Regions from separate parts of the Paraburkholderia caffeinilytica genome, predicted to be linked through region 1. Evidence: riboswitches for the same ligand, from Rfam matches in the RefSeq annotation. Region 1 holds a riboswitch; each other region holds the start of a gene.
What was found. Region 1 has a riboswitch for cobalamin ahead of cobG (precorrin-3B synthase). Riboswitches for the same ligand answer to the same signal wherever they lie in the genome.
Positions count from the first base shown of each region.

Region 2: linked by a shared signal. The riboswitch ahead of DSC91_RS29570 (TonB-dependent receptor domain-containing protein) and the one ahead of cobG (precorrin-3B synthase) in region 1 are both predicted to bind cobalamin.
Region 3: linked by a shared signal. The riboswitch ahead of cobW (cobalamin biosynthesis protein CobW) and the one ahead of cobG (precorrin-3B synthase) in region 1 are both predicted to bind cobalamin.

Region 1 is NZ_CP031466.1:1,383,911-1,389,762, reverse strand. It holds gene DSC91_RS06240 (cobalt-precorrin-6A reductase) at 1-337, opposite strand, end outside; gene DSC91_RS06235 (cobalt-precorrin-5B (C(1))-methyltransferase) at 334-1,422, opposite strand; gene cbiE (precorrin-6y C5,15-methyltransferase (decarboxylating) subunit CbiE) at 1,422-2,747, opposite strand; cobalamin riboswitch at 2,832-3,010, shown strand; gene cobG (precorrin-3B synthase) at 3,094-4,629, shown strand; gene DSC91_RS06220 (precorrin-8X methylmutase) at 4,622-5,248, shown strand; gene DSC91_RS06215 (precorrin-2 C(20)-methyltransferase) at 5,249-5,852, shown strand, end outside.
Region 2 is NZ_CP031467.1:2,959,642-2,965,493, reverse strand. It holds gene DSC91_RS29570 (TonB-dependent receptor domain-containing protein) at 1-1,817, opposite strand, end outside; cobalamin riboswitch at 1,909-2,165, opposite strand; gene DSC91_RS29565 (ATPase) at 2,373-2,729, shown strand; gene DSC91_RS29560 (cell division protein ZapA) at 2,726-3,040, shown strand; RNA gene ssrS (6S RNA) at 3,132-3,313, shown strand; gene DSC91_RS29550 (EVE domain-containing protein) at 3,409-3,867, shown strand; gene DSC91_RS29545 (SIMPL domain-containing protein) at 4,064-4,795, shown strand; gene lgt (prolipoprotein diacylglyceryl transferase) at 4,964-5,852, opposite strand, start outside.
Region 3 is NZ_CP031466.1:1,691,735-1,697,586, forward strand. It holds gene cobN (cobaltochelatase subunit CobN) at 1-3,187, opposite strand, end outside; gene cobW (cobalamin biosynthesis protein CobW) at 3,194-4,303, opposite strand; cobalamin riboswitch at 4,494-4,766, opposite strand; cobalamin riboswitch at 4,847-5,074, shown strand; gene cobA (uroporphyrinogen-III C-methyltransferase) at 5,300-5,852, shown strand, end outside.

The DNA.
Region 1 (5,852 bases):
AATCGCCGACCATGCGCCAGTCGTCGCCGGCCTGCGGCTGCCAGCCCGCGCGACGCAATGCCCAGCACGGCACACGCAGCGCGCCACTCGCTTTCGCGGCATTGGCGCTGATCCGCGCGGCATACGGATGCGTCGCATCGATGACGAGGCCAATGCGTTCGCTCTCGATATAGCGCGTCATGCCTTCGCTGCCACCGAAGCCGCCCACGCGCACCTCGCACGACAAATCCTCCGGCACCTTGCCGAGGCCCGCGAGGCTGTACACGTGCCCGGAGCCGAGTTGTCTCGCGATCCGCAAGGCGTCGCCGGTGCCGCCGAGCAGCAGGATCCGCGTCATCGCGCGACTCCGATCAGATTGCCCTGGCGGTCGATCGCGAACATTTCGACGGCGACCTGCGGCGGCACGATCGCGCGCGCGACAGCGAGCGCATGCCGGCAGACGATGTCGCCGAGCGGCACCTGCTGCGCGTGCGCCAACGCGACGGCCTGCTGACTCGTATTGGCGGCGAGAATCGCCGCCTGCAACGTGTCGTCAGCGCCATTCTCGGCAGCCCACGTTGCCAGCCGTTCCAGATCGATGCTCGAATTCCGGCTATGCAGATCGAGATGCCCGGCTGCCAGCTTGCTGAGTTTGCCGAAGCCGCCGCACACGCTCAGGCGCTCGACCGGCGCGCGCTTCATATGCTTGAGCACCGCGCCGACAAAGTCGCCCATTTCGATCAGCGCGATATCCGGCAGACCGTAGTGCGCGCGCATCGCGTCTTCGCTTGCGTTGCCGGTGCAGGCGGCGAGATGCAGGTAACCGTTGGCACGCGCGACGTCGATGCCCTGATGAATCGACGCGATATAGGCCGAGCACGAGAACGGCCGCACGATGCCGGTAGTGCCGAGAATCGACAGGCCGCCGAGAATGCCCAGGCGCGGGTTCATCGTTTTCAGTGCGAGCGCTTCGCCGCCTTCGACGCCGATCGTCACTTCGAAGCCGCCGCTGTATCCATGCTCCGCCGCCAGCTCGGTCAGATGCTCGGTCATCATCTTGCGCGGCACCGGATTGATGGCCGGTTCGCCGACCGGCAGCGTGAGGCCGGCGCGCGTCACCGTGCCGACGCCCGGCCCCGCGCGGAATATCACCCCCGGTTCCGCACACAGGCGCACGCGGGCGAATACGATTGCGCCGTGCGTCACGTCGGGGTCGTCGCCGGCGTCCTTTACCGTGCCCGCTTCCGCGCCGTCGGCGGTCAGCCGGCAGAACACCAGGGGCATCGGCACATGCTGGCCCTTCGGCAACACGATCTCCGCGACCTCGCTGACGATACCCGCGAGCAACAGGCGCGCGGCCGCGAGCGACGTCGCGGTGGCGCAACTGCCGGTCGTGTAGCCGCTGCGCAGCGGCGCGGGCTGTTCGGGGGTTTCTTCGCGCATTACGGGTGGGGTGGGGAGTCGGCTGAACTGGTGGACGTGGATGTGGCGTTATTGCATGAGGTGCCGCTTGTGCCGCTTGTGCCGCTTGTGTCATTCGTACCGTACGTGCCGCTCGTGCTGCTGGCCAGCTTCGTGACTTCCAGCAGCGTGATCGGCAACGCCTGCCGCCACGTATCGAAGCCGCCAAGCGGTTGCGCGTCGGCCAGCGCGATGCGCGTCAACGTGCCGCCGTGCTGCTCACGCCACGCGGCCAGCGCGGCTTCGCCTTGCAAGGTCACGGCGTTGGCGACCAGACGTCCGCCGTCGCGCAAACGCGCCCAGCAGGCGTCGAGCACGCCCGGCACCGTCACCCCGCCGCCGATGAACACGGCGTCCGGCACAGCCAATCCCTCCAGCGCATCGGGCGCGCGCCCGGCCACCAGTTGCAAACCCGGCACACCCAACGCATCGCGATTGTGCTCGATGAACCGCTGCCGCTCCGCGTGCCCTTCGATCGCAATCGCGCGGCATGTCGGGTGCGCGCGCATCCATTCGATGCCGATCGAGCCACTGCCCGCACCCACATCCCATAGCAATTCGCCGGGCGTCGGCGCGAGGCGCGCCAGCGTGATCGCGCGGACGTCGCGTTTGGTCAGCTGACCGTCGTGGCGAAAGGCGTCGTCGGGCAAGCCGGCGGTCAACGGCAAACGCGGGGCGCCTTCCGTTGCACGGCATTCAAGCGCGATCAGATTCAGCGCGGCCACTTCGCCCGCGGGCCACTGGTCCGCACGGCCATCGATGTGCCGCTCGAGATTTCCGCCCAAATGTTCCAGCACGGTCATCCGCGTCGCGCCGAAACCGCGCGCGTTCAGCAGTTCGGCCAGCGCAGCGGGCGTGCGCCCGTCCGCGCTCAGCACGAAGACGCGCGCGCCGTCGTGCAAATAGGCATTCAGTGTCGGTAACGGCCGCCCGACCAGCGACACCGTGGCGACGTCCTGCAACGGCCAGCCAAGCCGCGCGGCCGCCAGCGACAACGACGACGGCGCGGGCAGCACCCGCAATTCGCCGGCCGGCAAGTGCCGCGCCAAGGTCGCGCCGACGCCGAACAGCATCGGGTCCCCACTCGCCAGCACGCACACGGACCCCGTACGCTCCGCCAGCAAAGGCGCGAGATCGAACGGCTTCGGCCATGCCGCACGGCGCGCGGCGAGACGCGTGGGCAGCATCGCCAGATGCCGTTCGCCGCCGTAGACCACCGACGCCTCCAGCAAAGCACGCCGCGCGGGCCTCCCCAAACCGGCGAAGCCGTCATCGCCCATGCCCACCACGGTCAGCCACGCCGGCATGCATCCATCCTCATTCTGTATCTTCAAATAATGCGCTGTGCCACGCCGATCAAAGCGTCCAGCCTCGTTGTGCTGTTCGAAAAAAGGCATAATACAGCCGCCGGTGCCCTTCGGGGCCGAAGAGGGAACACAGTGTCACTGTGGCTGCCCCCGCAACTGTATGCAGCGAGTCCGCCTGCGCTCCGCGCCACTGGTTCGACCGGGAAGGCCGCGGTGGACCATGACCTGCCAGCCAGGAGACCTGCCGGCCAGACTGTTCGTGCCAGCCTACATCGGGCGGGGTGTACCGATGCCGCAGCAATGCCCGCCAGGGCGGCGCTCGGGCCGTCGCGCGACGCTAAACCCGGTGTCCGTCTTGAATCAAGCTTCGCCCTCCACTGCTTTGCCCGACGCGGCCCTGGCGCTGCGGCCCTCGGCGTGTCCGGGGCTGCTGCGCATTGTCGCCGCACGCGACGGCGGGCTTTGCCGGATCAGGTTGCCCGGCGGCGAGCTGAGCGCGGCGCAAGCCGCGGTAGTCGCCGACGTGAGCGAGGAGCATGCGGCCGGTGTGATCGAGTTGACCAATCGCGCGAATTTGCAGGTGCGGGGCGTGCGAAGCGGGCATGAAGCGGCGTTGATCGCCGCGTTGGTCGATGCGGGGCTCGGGCCGATTGGGACGATCAGGGCGACCGGTGCAGCAGATGCTGAGAGCTTGCTGCTCGCGATCTCGACGGATACTTCTGACACGCCCCGGATCGTCGCAGCGAACGCTTCAAATACGCGATCGGCAACCGCACAACACGCTGCCGGCTCGATTTCAGCATCCGCTGCGGACGATGTGCGCAATGTGATGGTGAGCCCGACTGCCGGACGCGACCCATTTGCACTGTTCGACACGAGGCCCCTTTGCGTCGAACTGCTCGCCTTGCTGCAATCCGATGCTCGTTTCGTGGCGCTATCGCCCAAATTCGCGCTTTTGCTCGATGGTGGCGAGCGTCTTGCCAGACTGGATCATCCGCACGATGTCTGGCTGGCGGCAACACAAGCTGAAGACGGCGTGCGATTTGTGTTTGGATTGGCGGGTTGCCCACCTGTGGTGGGCGACGCGAACACAGGCGCCCTCGCCGCCGTGCTCCCCGTGCAAGTCGCGGGTCTGGTCCGTGCGCTGCTACACACGTTCCTCGACCTGGCCGCACCGGATGCCACACGCATGCGCCACCTGCTTGCCCAGCAGTCCGTCGACGCGCTGTTACAGCACGCTCAAACGTATGTCGATTTCCCGCTGTCACGCGACACGTCGCTCGCGCACTGGCAACGCAGCACGCCTGCCGATGCCGCGCTCAGACTCGGCGCGCACGCACAGCGAGTCGCTGGCATGCGGCACGTAGGCGGCCAACCGCCGCTCGGACGCCTCGACGCCGACACCTTGCGCGGCCTCGCCGCGCTCTCGCAACAGCAAGGCAACGGCACGTTGCGCATGACGCCCTGGCAAAGCGTGCTACTGCCCGATATCGCGGCCCATGCCGCGCCCGCCGTGCTCGCTGAAATGAACGCGCTAGGTCTTGCCTGCGATCCGTCACAACGCGTTACGCACCTGATCGCCTGCACCGGTTCCACAGGCTGCGCCAAAAGCCTCGCCGACACCAAAGCGGACGCGCTGCTGCTGGCGAATCGCTTACCCGAGGGCGTCGATGTCCATCTGAGCGGCTGTCCGCGCTCGTGCGCCGCCGCCCATTGCGCGCCGTACACGCTGCTGGCCGCGGCGCCCGGCATCTACGACCTTTTTCGCCGCGATGGCGCGCCGGGTTTCGGCTCGTGCATCGCGCACCAACTCACGATCGAACAGGCCGCCGACATGCTCGACCCATTGGCACATCCGGCCCGGAGCCCCTCAGATGCTTGATTACATTCGCGACGGTCAGGAGATCTATCGCCAATCCTTCGCGACGATACGTGCGGAGGCCGATCTCGCGCGCATCCCCGCCGACCTCGAGAAACTCGCGGTGCGCGTGATTCACGCCTGCGGCATGGTCGACGTCGTCGACGATCTTCAGTTTTCCGAAGGCGCCGGGGTTGCGGGCCGCGCTGCGCTTGCTCAGGGCGCGCCGATTCTGTGCGACGCCGGCATGGTGGCGCAAGGCATCACGCGCGCACGGCTGCCCGCGAACAACGACGTGATCTGCACGCTCACGCATCAGGACGTTCCCGCGCTCGCGCGTGAATTCGGCAATACGCGCTCGGCCGCCGCGCTCGAATTGTGGCGGCCGCATCTGGCCGGCAGCGTCGTCGTGATCGGCAACGCGCCGACCGCCCTCTTTCATCTGCTCGACATGCTCGATGCCGGCGCGCCGAAGCCCGCGTTGATCCTCGGTTTTCCGGTCGGCTTCGTCGGCGCGGCCGAATCGAAGGCGCTGCTTGCCGAAGACAGCCGCGGCGTGCCCTACGTCGTGGTTCACGGCCGGCGCGGCGGCAGCGCGATGGCCGCCGCCGCCGTGAATGCGCTGGCGACGGAGGTCGAGTAAATGAGCGCGCAAGGACGGTTATTCGGACTGGGCGTCGGCCCCGGCGACCCGGAACTCATCACGCTGAAAGCGCTGCGTTTGCTGAAAGCGGCACCCGTAGTCGCGTATTTCGTCGCAAAGGGCAAGAAGGGCAACGCGTTCAGCATCATCGAGGCGCATCTGCACGATGCTCAGCAGCATCTGCCGCTCGTTTATCCCGTGACCACCGAAGCGCTCGAGCCGCCGCTTTCGTATGAAGCGATCATCGCCGACTTCTATGACACCGCCGCGCAGATCGTCGCCGGCCATCTCGATGCGGGCCGCGATGTTGCGGTGATTTGCGAAGGCGATCCGTTTTTCTATGGCTCGTACATGTATTTGCACGACCGCCTCGCAGCGCGTTTCGAGGCCGAAGTCGTACCCGGCGTCTGCTCGATGCTCGGCGGTGCGGCGGTACTCGGCTCGCCGCTGGTGTATCGCAATCAGAGTTTGTCGGTGCTCTCAGGCGTATTGCCTGAAGACGAACTGCGCCGGCGTCTCGCAGACGCGGACGCGGCGGTCATCATGAAACTCGGCCGCAATTTCGACAAGGTGCGGCGCGTGCTCGGCGAACTGGGGCTCGCGC
Region 2 (5,852 bases), on a different replicon from region 1:
TTCAACAGGTTCTGGATCTGCGCGGCGACGTACCACGCTTTCGTGATGTCGTAGCGCGCCGACAGATTCACCACACCGTAACCGCCCAGCGTGCCGCTGCTGTCTTCACGGGCGCCGCTGACGATCCACTCGCCGCCGACACGCCACCCCGCAATGCCGCGGTTCACCGCCAGCGACGCGAAGTGCCGCGCACGCCGCACGAGATCGGTATCGCGATCGAGGTCGACGGGATTTTGCAGTGTCACTGACGCGCGCACATCCGTCTTGCCCACATGACCGCTCCACGATCCTTCGAGTCCCTGCACTTTCGCACGGCCGACGTTCTCGGCCAGATAGATGCCGGGCGTGACCTGCTCGTAGTCGATCAGATTCGAATAACGCGTCTGGAACGCGGTAAGACGCATCACGCCCAGCACATTCGATGCGTACTGCAACGCGGCCTCGATCGAATGGCTGCGCTCCGGCTGGATCGACGGATTGCCGCTGGTCGGATAGTACAGATCGTCGAAACTCGGCGCGCGGAACGAATCCGAATAGCTTGCAGTCGCCTTCCAATGTTCGGTGATGTCGAAGCCGTAGCCGAGATAGTAACTGTTCGCTCCGCCGAAATCGGAATACTGATCGCGCCGCACGTTGGCCTGAATCTGATTGCGCCCAAAACGCCCCGTATAGCCGGCAAAGCCTGAGTCCACATGCCGGTCGGGCGCGGCAAACGTATCCGAGTCGAGACTCTGATCCAGATGCTCATAGCCGACCTGCAGTTTCTGCTGCGCGGCGAGCGCGAAATCGTTCTGCCACGTGTACTGCCGATTGTCCGTATCGAAGCGGCCGTTGTAGAGGCCGTTGGCATTCGACACGCTGCGGTCGTCGCCTTCGGAAACGATGAAGTGCGTGGTCCACCCGTCGGTCAGCTTGCCGTTCGCGAACACCGACAACTGACGCACTTTGCTGTACAGGTTGTTCAGATCGGTCGGCACACCATACGCGTTGTCGTAGCTGTTATTGCCGTTCGACTGGAAATACGTGACGCCCGCGTCCCACTTGTCGCCGAACTTGCGACGCAGCGAAGCCGAGATGCTTTCGTTCAGATAGCCGTTCGCGTTCGGATTCGCGTTGGGTGCCTGTGACGGATTGAGCGAAGAGAAACCGTCGTCTTTCGAACGCGCGAGCGAGATGCTGAAGGTGGTGTTGCCGTCTTGATCCAGCGCGCCGTTCACGCCGGCCTGCTGCGTCTGCGTGTGATAGCTGCCATAGCCCACCGAAAAATTGAAACGCGGCGGATGGTCGCCGCCGTCTTTCGTGAATACCTGTACCACGCCGCCAATTGCGCCGGACCCGTATAACGCGGACACGTTGCCATTCACGACTTCGACGTGATCGATCTGGTCGAGCGGAATCTGCGCGAGTTGCGGCGCGCCGAGACTCACCGAATCGACCCGCACGCCATCGATCAGCAAAAGCGATTGCGTCGACGACGCGCCGCGCAGAAACAGGCTCGCCGTGGAACCCGGGCCACCGGTGCGCGAAATCTGCGCGCCGGGCGCGAGTTGCAGGAGGCCGGGCAAATCGGTTGCGGTCGTATCGGCGATGTCCTGCTGATCGAACAGCGTGGTCTGCGGGATCGCATCGGCGAGCGGTTGCGGCCCGCGCTCCGCGGTAACGACAACAGGCGACAACACCGTGGGTGACGAACCGTCAGCCTCTCCATCGGCCGAGGAAGAGGAAGACGGCGACGAAGACGCAGCAGCTTGCGCATGCGCGACGAGCGGCAGGCTCGCAAAGGCGAGCAACGCCGTGCGAGCGATCGGGGACAGCATGGGATGACATTCCTGTGGATAGCGTGCACGGCCCGCTTCCCCGCGGGCCGATGCGTAACGAGGCGCCCGCGTTGTTTTACGTTTGCGCGGGAACGAGCCTCTCCCTCCGGCCGGTATCCGGGCTGGCGACACATCGATCCCGCCTTCCCACGCGTGACGCGCAGTGGCACACTCGCGTGTTCGGCTTCAAACACGCGATCGGGATCGACCTGCATGACACATGCGGTCGCTTACCGTTGCGGGGGCAGCGCAGGTTGGTGCGTTCAGGCGAACGGCACGCCCTGCTTCCCGTTTAACTGCGCGCACTGTGGAAAAGCACGCGCGGGCACCAGAGTGCGGCCAGTTTAGGAGCGGCCTTCAGGTCCGTCAAGAATGGTTAATCCGTGCGCGAACTGTTCTGTTAAGTGCAGGTTATTGTCCGATGCGTGAGTTGTTTTTCATCATAGGGGCGACAAAAGCGTGCACAAAGCGATGTTGTTACGTCTCGAAACGAGACAATTGTCGGAACCTGCGACATTCCGCGCTAAAATGCGATGTCTTTAGAGGACGCAGCAGATGCTCACCGAACTCGAAACACTTTCCCAGAATATCGGCAAGCTGATCGCGATCAGCCAACGCCACAATGAGGCGCGGCTCGCGCTCGAAGATCAGCTCGCTCAAATGCGGGCCGAAGCAGAGGCCACGCGCGCGGAACTCGCGTTGATGCGCGAGGAGCGCGATGCGCTGCAGGCGGAACGCGACGCGCTGTCGGCAAAGATCGACGACGCCCAGGTGCGCCTCAATGCGATCCTCGAAAAACTGCCGCGGGCCCGCGCGCACAGCGAGCCGGACAATCAGCTCGATCTGCTCGAGGACGCGCCGCATGAGGACGAAGCCGAGCGCGACGTCACCCGCCACGGAGAAAATGCATGACCACCAAGCAGATCGAAGTATCGATTCTCGGCGTGCCCTATCGCCTCGCCTGCTCGCCGGAAACCGAAGGCGCGCTGCTTGAAGCGGTTGCACGCGTCGACGCCGAGATGTCGAAGATCCGCAATAGCAGCAACGTGCGCGGCACGGATCGCATTGCTGTCATGGCTGCGCTGTCGCTGGCATCGGAACTGCTTAAGCTGCAAAGCAGCGTGCGGCACGGAGAAGCATTTCCCGCAGAAGAAATCCGGCGTACAATGCACCAAATGAACGAACAGCTGGGTACTGTGATTCAGCAGTACAGCATGCAGTAAGTATCTTGTAGCCGGTCCCGAGATCGGCTGCGGATTCAAACAAGGTGCATGAGCAAAGATTCGTGCAAACGTTTTGAATTCAATCGGTTTGACTTCCCTGCCTGGTTCGCCAAGGTCATATATTCCTTGAACCAATGCCATGTGCACGGTTGTGGAAATTTGTAGCACGGGTGTGCGCGTCACTCTGTCTGATGTACCCGAAGTGCTGCTAACTGCGACCAATTCTGAACCCCCGGTTCAGGATGCCGGCCTAGCGGCTAAGGCGGGGACCTTCTTCAAAACGGCATCGGACTTCGGTTCGGTGCCGTTTTTCTTTTGGTCCCGGTTTTTCTTCTGTATTCTCAAACCTTTAACGTTCAATTCGATTCATGCGCTACTGGCTAATGAAGTCCGAACCGGACGAAGCAAGCATCGACCATCTCGCAGAGGCGCCGCAACACACGTTGCCGTGGACTGGCGTGCGCAACTATCAGGCGCGCAACTTCATGCGCGACATGATGCAGGTCGGCGACGGTGTGCTGTTCTATCACTCGAGTTGCCCCGAGCCAGGCATTGCGGGGCTCGCGGCGGTATCGTCCACCGCGTATCCGGACCCCACTCAATTCGACAAGAAGAGCCCCTACTACGACCCGAAGTCGTCGCAGGAAACGCCGCGCTGGCTGCTCGTCGATGTGGTGTTCAAAAAGAAGATTCCGTTGATTCCGCTTGCCGCGCTGCGCGAGCATGAGGAATTGAAGGACATGCGCGTGCTCGTCAAAGGCAACCGCCTGTCGATCACGCCGGTGACCGAAGCCGAGTGGCGCTTCATCACCAAACGTCTTGTTTGACGTTGCCTGCGCACCTGTGACCCGGTGTCGCTTGACTCATGCTCAGATCGGCGCACGACCGAAGGCAAACGTTGAGCAAACGTCAAATTAGGGAACCAAGCTCAGGTTACAAGCGCCTAACGGACTCGCAAACGTTGTGCCATCGCATGGCGTTCGCTCCAATCGCGCACAACCCGTTCAAGCAAGGAGTCCAACAATGACGAAAAACACCGCACGTGCACTCGCTCTCGCGCTCGTGTGCGCCGCGCCTGCCGCGCTCGCGCTGACACCGGCCATGGCTCGCGCGCAGGGTGTGGCGCCGTATCAGCCCGCGGGCGTGCTGTCGCTCAATGCGCAGGCCAGCGCGGAAGTGCCGCAAGACGTCGTCGACATCACGCTGTTCTATGAGCAGGAAGCAAGCGATCCGTCCGCGCTCACCGCTACGCTGAATCAGCGCGCCGACGCGGCGTTGCAAAAAGCCAAGGGCGTGAGCGGTGTGACGGCTCGCACCGGCTCTTTCTCGATCTACCCGTCCACCGATCGTGACGGCCGCATTTCCGCATGGCGTGGCCGTACCGAAGTTGTGCTCGAATCGCACGATTTCGCCGCGGCGTCGAAGCTCGCCGGTCAGATGGCATCGACCATGCAGGTCGGCAACGTGCAGTTCTCGCTCTCGCCTGAAGCGCAGCGTGCCGCGGAGCAGAAGCTCACCGGCGAAGCCATCAAGTCGTTCCGCGAGCAAGCCGCCTCGTCGGCGCAGGCGTTCGGTTACAACAGCTATTCGATTCGCGAGGTCAACGTCGGGCACAACGGCGTCATGCCGCGTCCCATGATGATGATGAGCGCACGCGCAATGAGTGCCGATGCGAAGGCATCCGCGCCGGTGCCGATCGAGGGCGGCACGTCGACGGTCACGGTCAACGTGTCGGGCTCGGTGCAGATGAAATAACGCGTTTGCGCCAGACGTCCCGCGTTAATGGAAAAGCCACGGCATGCCGTGGCTTTTTTTCTTGGCTGCTCACTACGATAAAACGTAGCGGTTAGTGCGCGCGAGGCAACCGCGCCGGTTCACCGCGTATCGACGACGAAACCGCACGGGTACGCTAAACCGGAGCGCTCAGTTCGCACCGACGGCTTGCGCCGGTTCACGCCGCGCACGGCGATAGGACCACACCAGTATCCCGATGCCCACGAGGATCATCGGCAGCGAGAGCCACTGGCCCATCGAGAGGCCCATTGCGAGCAAGCCGAGGAAATCGTCCGGCTCGCGCGCGAATTCCACCGTGAAGCGCGCAAGGCCGTAGCCGATCAGGAACACCGCGGAAATCGCGCCCATCGGCTTCGGTTTGCGTGAGAAGAAGAACAGCACGAAGAACAGCGCCACGCCTTCCAGCGCGATCTCATACAACTCCGACGGATGACGCGGCAGCATGTGATATTGCGCGAACACTTCGTTCAGATGCCATTTCGCGGCCAGTTGCGGATGCGCGGTGAGCCACGTGGCGTCGTCCGGCGCGGCGCCTGGAAACAGCATCGCCCACGGCGCCGACGGATCGGTCACGCGGCCCCACAACTCACCGTTGATGAAATTGCCGAGGCGCCCTGCCGCGAGCCCGGTCGGCACCATCGGCGCGACGAAATCGGTGACCTGCAGCCACGAGCGCTTGCGCTGATACGCGAACAGCACCATCGCCAACGTCACGCCGAGGAAGCCGCCGTGAAACGACATGCCGCCTTCCCACACCTTGAAGATGTCGAGCGGATGCGCGAAGTAAAAGCTCGCCTTATAGAACAGCACGTAGCCGAGCCGGCCGCCGAGGATCGTCCCGAGCACACCGTAAAACAGCATGTCGTCGATATCTTTAGCGGTCCAGCCTTGCGCGGCGACGTACGGCAAACGCAGCCGCAACCGGCCGACGACGATCGCCGCGATGAACGCAACGAGGTACATCAGTCCATACCAGCGCACTGCAAGCGGCCCCAGATGAATGGCAACGGGGTCGAAA
Region 3 (5,852 bases), 310 kb from region 1:
ATGCCTGATAGGCGTTCGCGAGATCGGCGTCGGTTTGCCATTGCCGCGAGTCGATCATGTCCTGCAGACCCGCGCCATACGCGCCGGGCCGCGCGCTGAAGACGCGCCAGCCGGCGCGCCTGCGCGCCTCGGCGGCGTCCATGCCGCCCGCGATCAGCGCGTCGCGTTCGCGCAGCACGCGCGCGCGGATCGGGTTCAGCGCTTCGGGCTCGTCGAGTTCGGCCACGGCCTGCACGGCGGCGTCGAACAGATGCATCACGTTCGCGAAGGCATCGCGGAAAAAGCCGGATACGCGCAACGTGACGTCGATACGCGGCCGGTCGAAGGCCTCGATCGGCATGATCTCGAAGTCGGTCACGCGATGACTGCCTGGGGCCCACTTCGGCCGCACGCCGAGTAAGGCGAGTGCCTGGGCGATATCGTCGCCGCCGGTGCGCATGGTCGCGGTGCCCCATACCGAGAGGCCGATCGCGCGCGGATAGTCGCCCTTCTCCTGCAAGTGCCGCTCGATCAACTGTTGCGCGGATTTCAAACCGAGCGACCAGGCCGCTTGAGTCGGAACAGCGCGCGTATCGACCGAATAGAAGTTGCGGCCGGTGGGCAGCACGTCGGGCCGTCCACGCGACGGCGAACCGCTCGGCCCCGGCGGCACGAAGCACCCCTCAAGGCCGCGCTTCAGATGCAGCATCTCCTGCGGGCCGCAGGCGTCGAGCCGCTGCAATACGTCGTTGCGCAAGCGTTCGATCACACGTTCCGCCTGCGGCAACACCCCGCTTGCGGGCGCCGCATCGGACGTTGCATCGCCGCACACTTCGCGCAACATCTCGGCCGCCAGCAGTTCCAGACGCTCGCGCGTATCGCCATAGTGCCGCCAGGGCGCATCGCTCACCTGCTGCAATACGTCCGGTCGTGGGCCGTCCCACACCGCCGCCCAATCCACCGACAACGGATCGAATAGATGGTCGATTCGCAGATCGCGCGCCAACGCATCGATCAACCCGGCCTTGCCGCCCTGCCCATCGCCGACCGGAAAGCGTCCTAGCGCCAGCAACGTATCGCGCCGCTGCACACCGTCAGGCGATTGCCCGAACGTATGCAAACCATCGCGAATCTGCGCTTCCTTCAACTCGCACAGCCACGCATCGACCCGTGTCAGCAGCGCATCTTCAGCGTCCTCGCCGTTCGGCTCCGCAAGACTCAACTCGTCATGCAGCCTATGCTCGACGATGGTCGCGAGAATCGTGCGCCTCAACAGCTTCGAGCGGCGCGGATCGACCATCAGCGCTTCATAGTATTCGTCGACCTGGCGCTCGAGATCCTGCAGCGGCCCGTAACTTTCGGCGCGCGTGAGCGGCGGCATCAGGTGATCGATGATGACGGCCTGCGCGCGACGCTTCGCCTGACTGCCTTCGCCCGGATCGTTGACGATGAACGGATACAGATGCGGCATCGGACCGAGAATCAGATCGGGCCAGCAGGCGTCGCTCAACGCGACGCTCTTGCCCGGCAGCCATTCGAGATTGCCATGCTTGCCGACATGCACGACCGCGTCGATGCCAAACTGGTGACGCAGCCAGAAATAGAACGCCAGATAGGCATGCGGCGGCACGAGTTCGGCGTCGTGATAGCTTGCGTAATCGCCCTGCTCGCGCGAACGCGACGGCTGAATCCCGACGAATACCTGCCCGCAGCGCCAGCCTGCGATCATAAAACGGCCGCGCCGCAACGTCGGATCCTGTTCGGGCGAACCCCAACGCGCATTCAGCGCATAGCGGGTTTCTGCGGGCAATGCGTTGAAGTACAAAAGATAGTCGTCGAGCGCGAGGCTTTGCAACGCAGGCCGCAAGTCACGCACGACCGGATCGTTGGTCACGCCTTCAGTCAGCTTCTTCAGCAGCGCGTCGCCGTCGGCGGGCAGCTCGGCCAGGCGATATCCCTCATCGCGCAACATGGTCAGAATGCCGACCACCGAGGCCGGTGTATCGAGCCCCACGCCATTGCCGATGCGCCCTTCGCTCATCGGATAGTTGGCGAGAATCAGCGCGAGTTTCTTGTCCGCGTTGCCGAGCGTGCGCAGACGGCACCAGCGGCGGCTCAGTTCGGCCAGAAAGCCGACGCGTTCGAGGTCCGGCTGGTAGCGGACCACATCGACTTCGGTATGCGGACAACGATAGGCGAGGCCCTTGAAGCTGATCGCCCGCGTGATGATGCGGCCGTCCACTTCCGGCAACGCGATATGCATGGCGATATCGCGCGAGTTGAGGCCCTGATTGTCCTTGACCCAGTCTTCGCGATTGCCGCCGCTCAGGATCACCTGCATCACCGGTGCGTCGCCGGCGAGCGCGAGCGGCTCGGGGTCGTCGATGGCGGACGCGGCGAATGCGGTCGTATTGAGCACCAGCGCGACATCATGCTGCGCGCACAGCTGCTGCACGACTTCACGGCTCATCGCATCTTTCAGCGAGGTGATCGCGATCGGCAGCGGATTCAGGCCTTGCGCCTCGAGCGCATCGATCAGGGCGTCGAACACGGCCGTGTTGGCCGCCTGCAGATGCGCCTTGTAGAACAGAATCGCGGCGACCGGCGCGCCCTTCCGCCAACGCGCCTGCCAGTCGGCCATGATCGGCGTGTCGCGTTCGGGATGGTAGAGCGTCGCGGCAGGCAACGCGCGCGGCAGCGCAGGCTCTCGCCCCCAGCCAAACGAGCGGTACGCGATAAAACGCAGGAACGCCTCGGCATTCTGCGGCCCGCCTTCACGCAGATAGCGCCATAGCTGATGGCACAGATCGGCGTCGGCGGTGCTGCGCGCGAGCAGGTTCGGGTCTTCCTGCAGATCGCCGGAGAACATCGCGAGCGTCTGCTGCTTGCGCTCGGCGAGCGCGACCACCTGTTCGATCCCGTACGGCCAATATGCCTCGCCGCCAAGATGATCGACCACGACGACACGCGCATGCTGCAACACGTCTTCGACATAGAAATCGACGGACGCCGGTTGCCGCAAATACGTGACGTTCGCGAGCCGCACACTCGGAAAGCCCTCGCCGAGACGGGGAAACACACTCGCGAGCAGCGACAGCGTGGTGTCGGCGGAGCTGAGCACCACGATATCGGCGGGCCGCTGATCGATACGGATCACGCCTTGCGTGTCGTCGACAAAACCGCCCGGCGTGGTGCGCAACAGATGCATAAGTGGTTACGCCTGTTGCGGCAGGGCGCTCGCCACGGCGCCCAAGGCGGCGTCGAATGCCTGTTGCAGCACGGCTTGATCGAGGTCCTCGCCGATCAGCACGAAGCGGCTTTGCTGGCGTTCGCTCCCTTCACCTGCTTCACCCGCTTGCCAGCGCCGGTCGAAGTAACTATCGAAACGGCGGCCCACGCCCTGGATCACGAGACGCATCGCGGCGCCCGGCAGCGCCGCGAAACCTTTGACGCGGTAAATCGTGTTCGTTTCGACGAGCCCCTGCAACGCGGCGATCGCGGCTTCGCGCGACGAAACATGCGCCTGCACCACCACCGAATCGAATTCGTCGTGGTGGTGATCGGCGTCTTCGGCCGAACCGTGATGGTCGTGGCGCAGATGGATCGTCTCTTCCGACGCTGCTTCGAGGCCCAGCAGCGTATGCAAGTCGAGCTGACCCATCTGCGCGCGCACGATCTTCACTTGCGGCGGAATTTCTTCGCGGATGATGGCCTCGACAGAAGCCTGCTGCGCTTCGTCGAGCAGATCCGTCTTGTTCAGAATCACCAGATCGGCCGCCGACAATTGATCTTCGAACAATTCGTGCAACGGCGATTCGTGATCGAGATTCGGATCGGCCTTGCGTTGCGCATCCACCGCGACCGGATTGTCGGCAAACTGGCCGCTTGCCGCAGCCGGGCCGTCCACCACGGTGACGACCGCGTCGACAGTGAAGCTATTCTTGATCTGCGGCCAGTTGAACGCCTGCACCAGTGGCTTCGGCAAGGCGAGACCGGACGTTTCGATCAACACGTGGTCGATCTGCTCGCGGCGCTCGACCAGCTTTTCCATCACCGGGAAAAACTCTTCCTGCACGGTGCAGCACAGGCAGCCGTTCGCGAGTTCATACAGCTGCCCTTCAGTTTCGACGCCGTTCTCATCGCAGCCGATGCCGCAACCCTTGAGGATTTCCCCGTCGATGCCGAGTTCGCCGAACTCATTGACGATCACCGCGATGCGCTTGCCGCCCGCATGCTGAAGAATGTGCCGCAGCAGCGTGGTCTTGCCGCTGCCGAGAAAGCCCGTGACGATGGTGACGGGGATCTTGCGCATTTGAGTTTGCATCGTGAGGTCGATCCTAGAAGTTGCACGTGCACGCCGGCGCATTGTCAATGTGTATAGGTCGGGCAAACGAGGCACATGCCCCAAACCACGACACTGACCAAACACGGGGACGAACAACGGCGCTGCCGGGGCAACTGAAAAACAGAAAACAGGAATGAGGTCATGAACGCCCCACCGCATCCCCGCGGTAGTCATTCTTCGTAATCTGGCCGGTATCCGGGCTGGCGAAAGCGCCGCTTCCCCTTCCCGGACGAGTGATTTCTCGCCCAGTGGTTATATGCCGACGCGGCCTTGCGCGTGGACATCGAAGCCGGCTCCGCGGCGCTGAAAAACGCACCGCTTTTCGCTTACCGTTGCGGGGGCAGCACAGGTTGACCCGGTCCATTGCAGGTGGGCACCCTGTTTCCCGTTTAACTGCATGCGCACGAGCGCGCACACGAGCACCAAAGTGCGTGCGAGTTTAGGCCCGCGACCCCCGCGCCGTCAAGGAAGCGCGGGCCGCGGCAGGGCCTTTCCGCAGTGTCGGCGCGGCCTGCCCTGTGCTATCGTATGCGCGCGTTTGGTGCCCGCATATGCGTTCGCATGTGCAGTTAAACGGGAAACAGGCCGCGCTCGCTGCGCTCAACCTGTGCTGTCCCCGCAACGGTAAGCGACCTGCGGTGCTTTCGCATCGCGCATGCGTTTTTGATGCCACTGTCTGACGAATCCGGACGGGAAGGCAAAACGCGTGAGGCCGTCAGCCCGGATACCGGCCAGACGCGGAGGCAGTGAGCGTCACGCTGCCGGCTGCCGGAATCCGCGAGGGACGGATGTGAAGGCGCAAAAAGCACGACGTAGCGCGGCCGTTGGCGTGTTCCTGTGGGAAACGCGGCGAGCGGCCCGGTTCGTCGCGCGTAATCCGTCACACCGCATGACCTCAATGTCCGCCGCCTGCGGCCTCATCAAGCCTCATCCGTTTCCGCCTGTCACGACATGGCGCTCGCCATGCACGCCGCGATGAGCCGCGCCTGGCTGATCGGCGCCGGCCCCGGCGACGTCGAGCTGATGACGCTCAAGGCGACGCGCGCGCTGGCGCAAGCCGATGTGGTGCTGGTCGACGATCTGGTGAACCCCGACGTGCTGCAGTTCGCGCGCGCCGATGCGCTGGTCGTGTACGTCGGCAAACGCGGCGGGCATCCGTCAACGCCGCAAGCCGGCATCGTCGCGCAGATGCTCGACCATCTGCAGGCGGGACGCAGTGTCGCCCGTCTGAAAGGCGGTGATCCGTTCGTGTTCGGCCGTGGCGGCGAGGAACAGCAGGCGCTGCATGCCGCCGGCATCGACGTGGACGTGATCAACGGCATCACCGCCGGAATTGCGGCGCCCGCGGCAATCGGCATTCCCGTGACGCATCGCGATCACGCGCAAGGCGTGGTGTTCGTCACCGGACACGGCGCCGGCAGCGGCGAGCCCGACTGGGCCGCACTCGCCGCCACGCGGATGACGCTGGTGGTTTACATGGGCATGCGGCGGCTCAACGAAATCGTCGACGCATTGCTCGCGGCCGGGA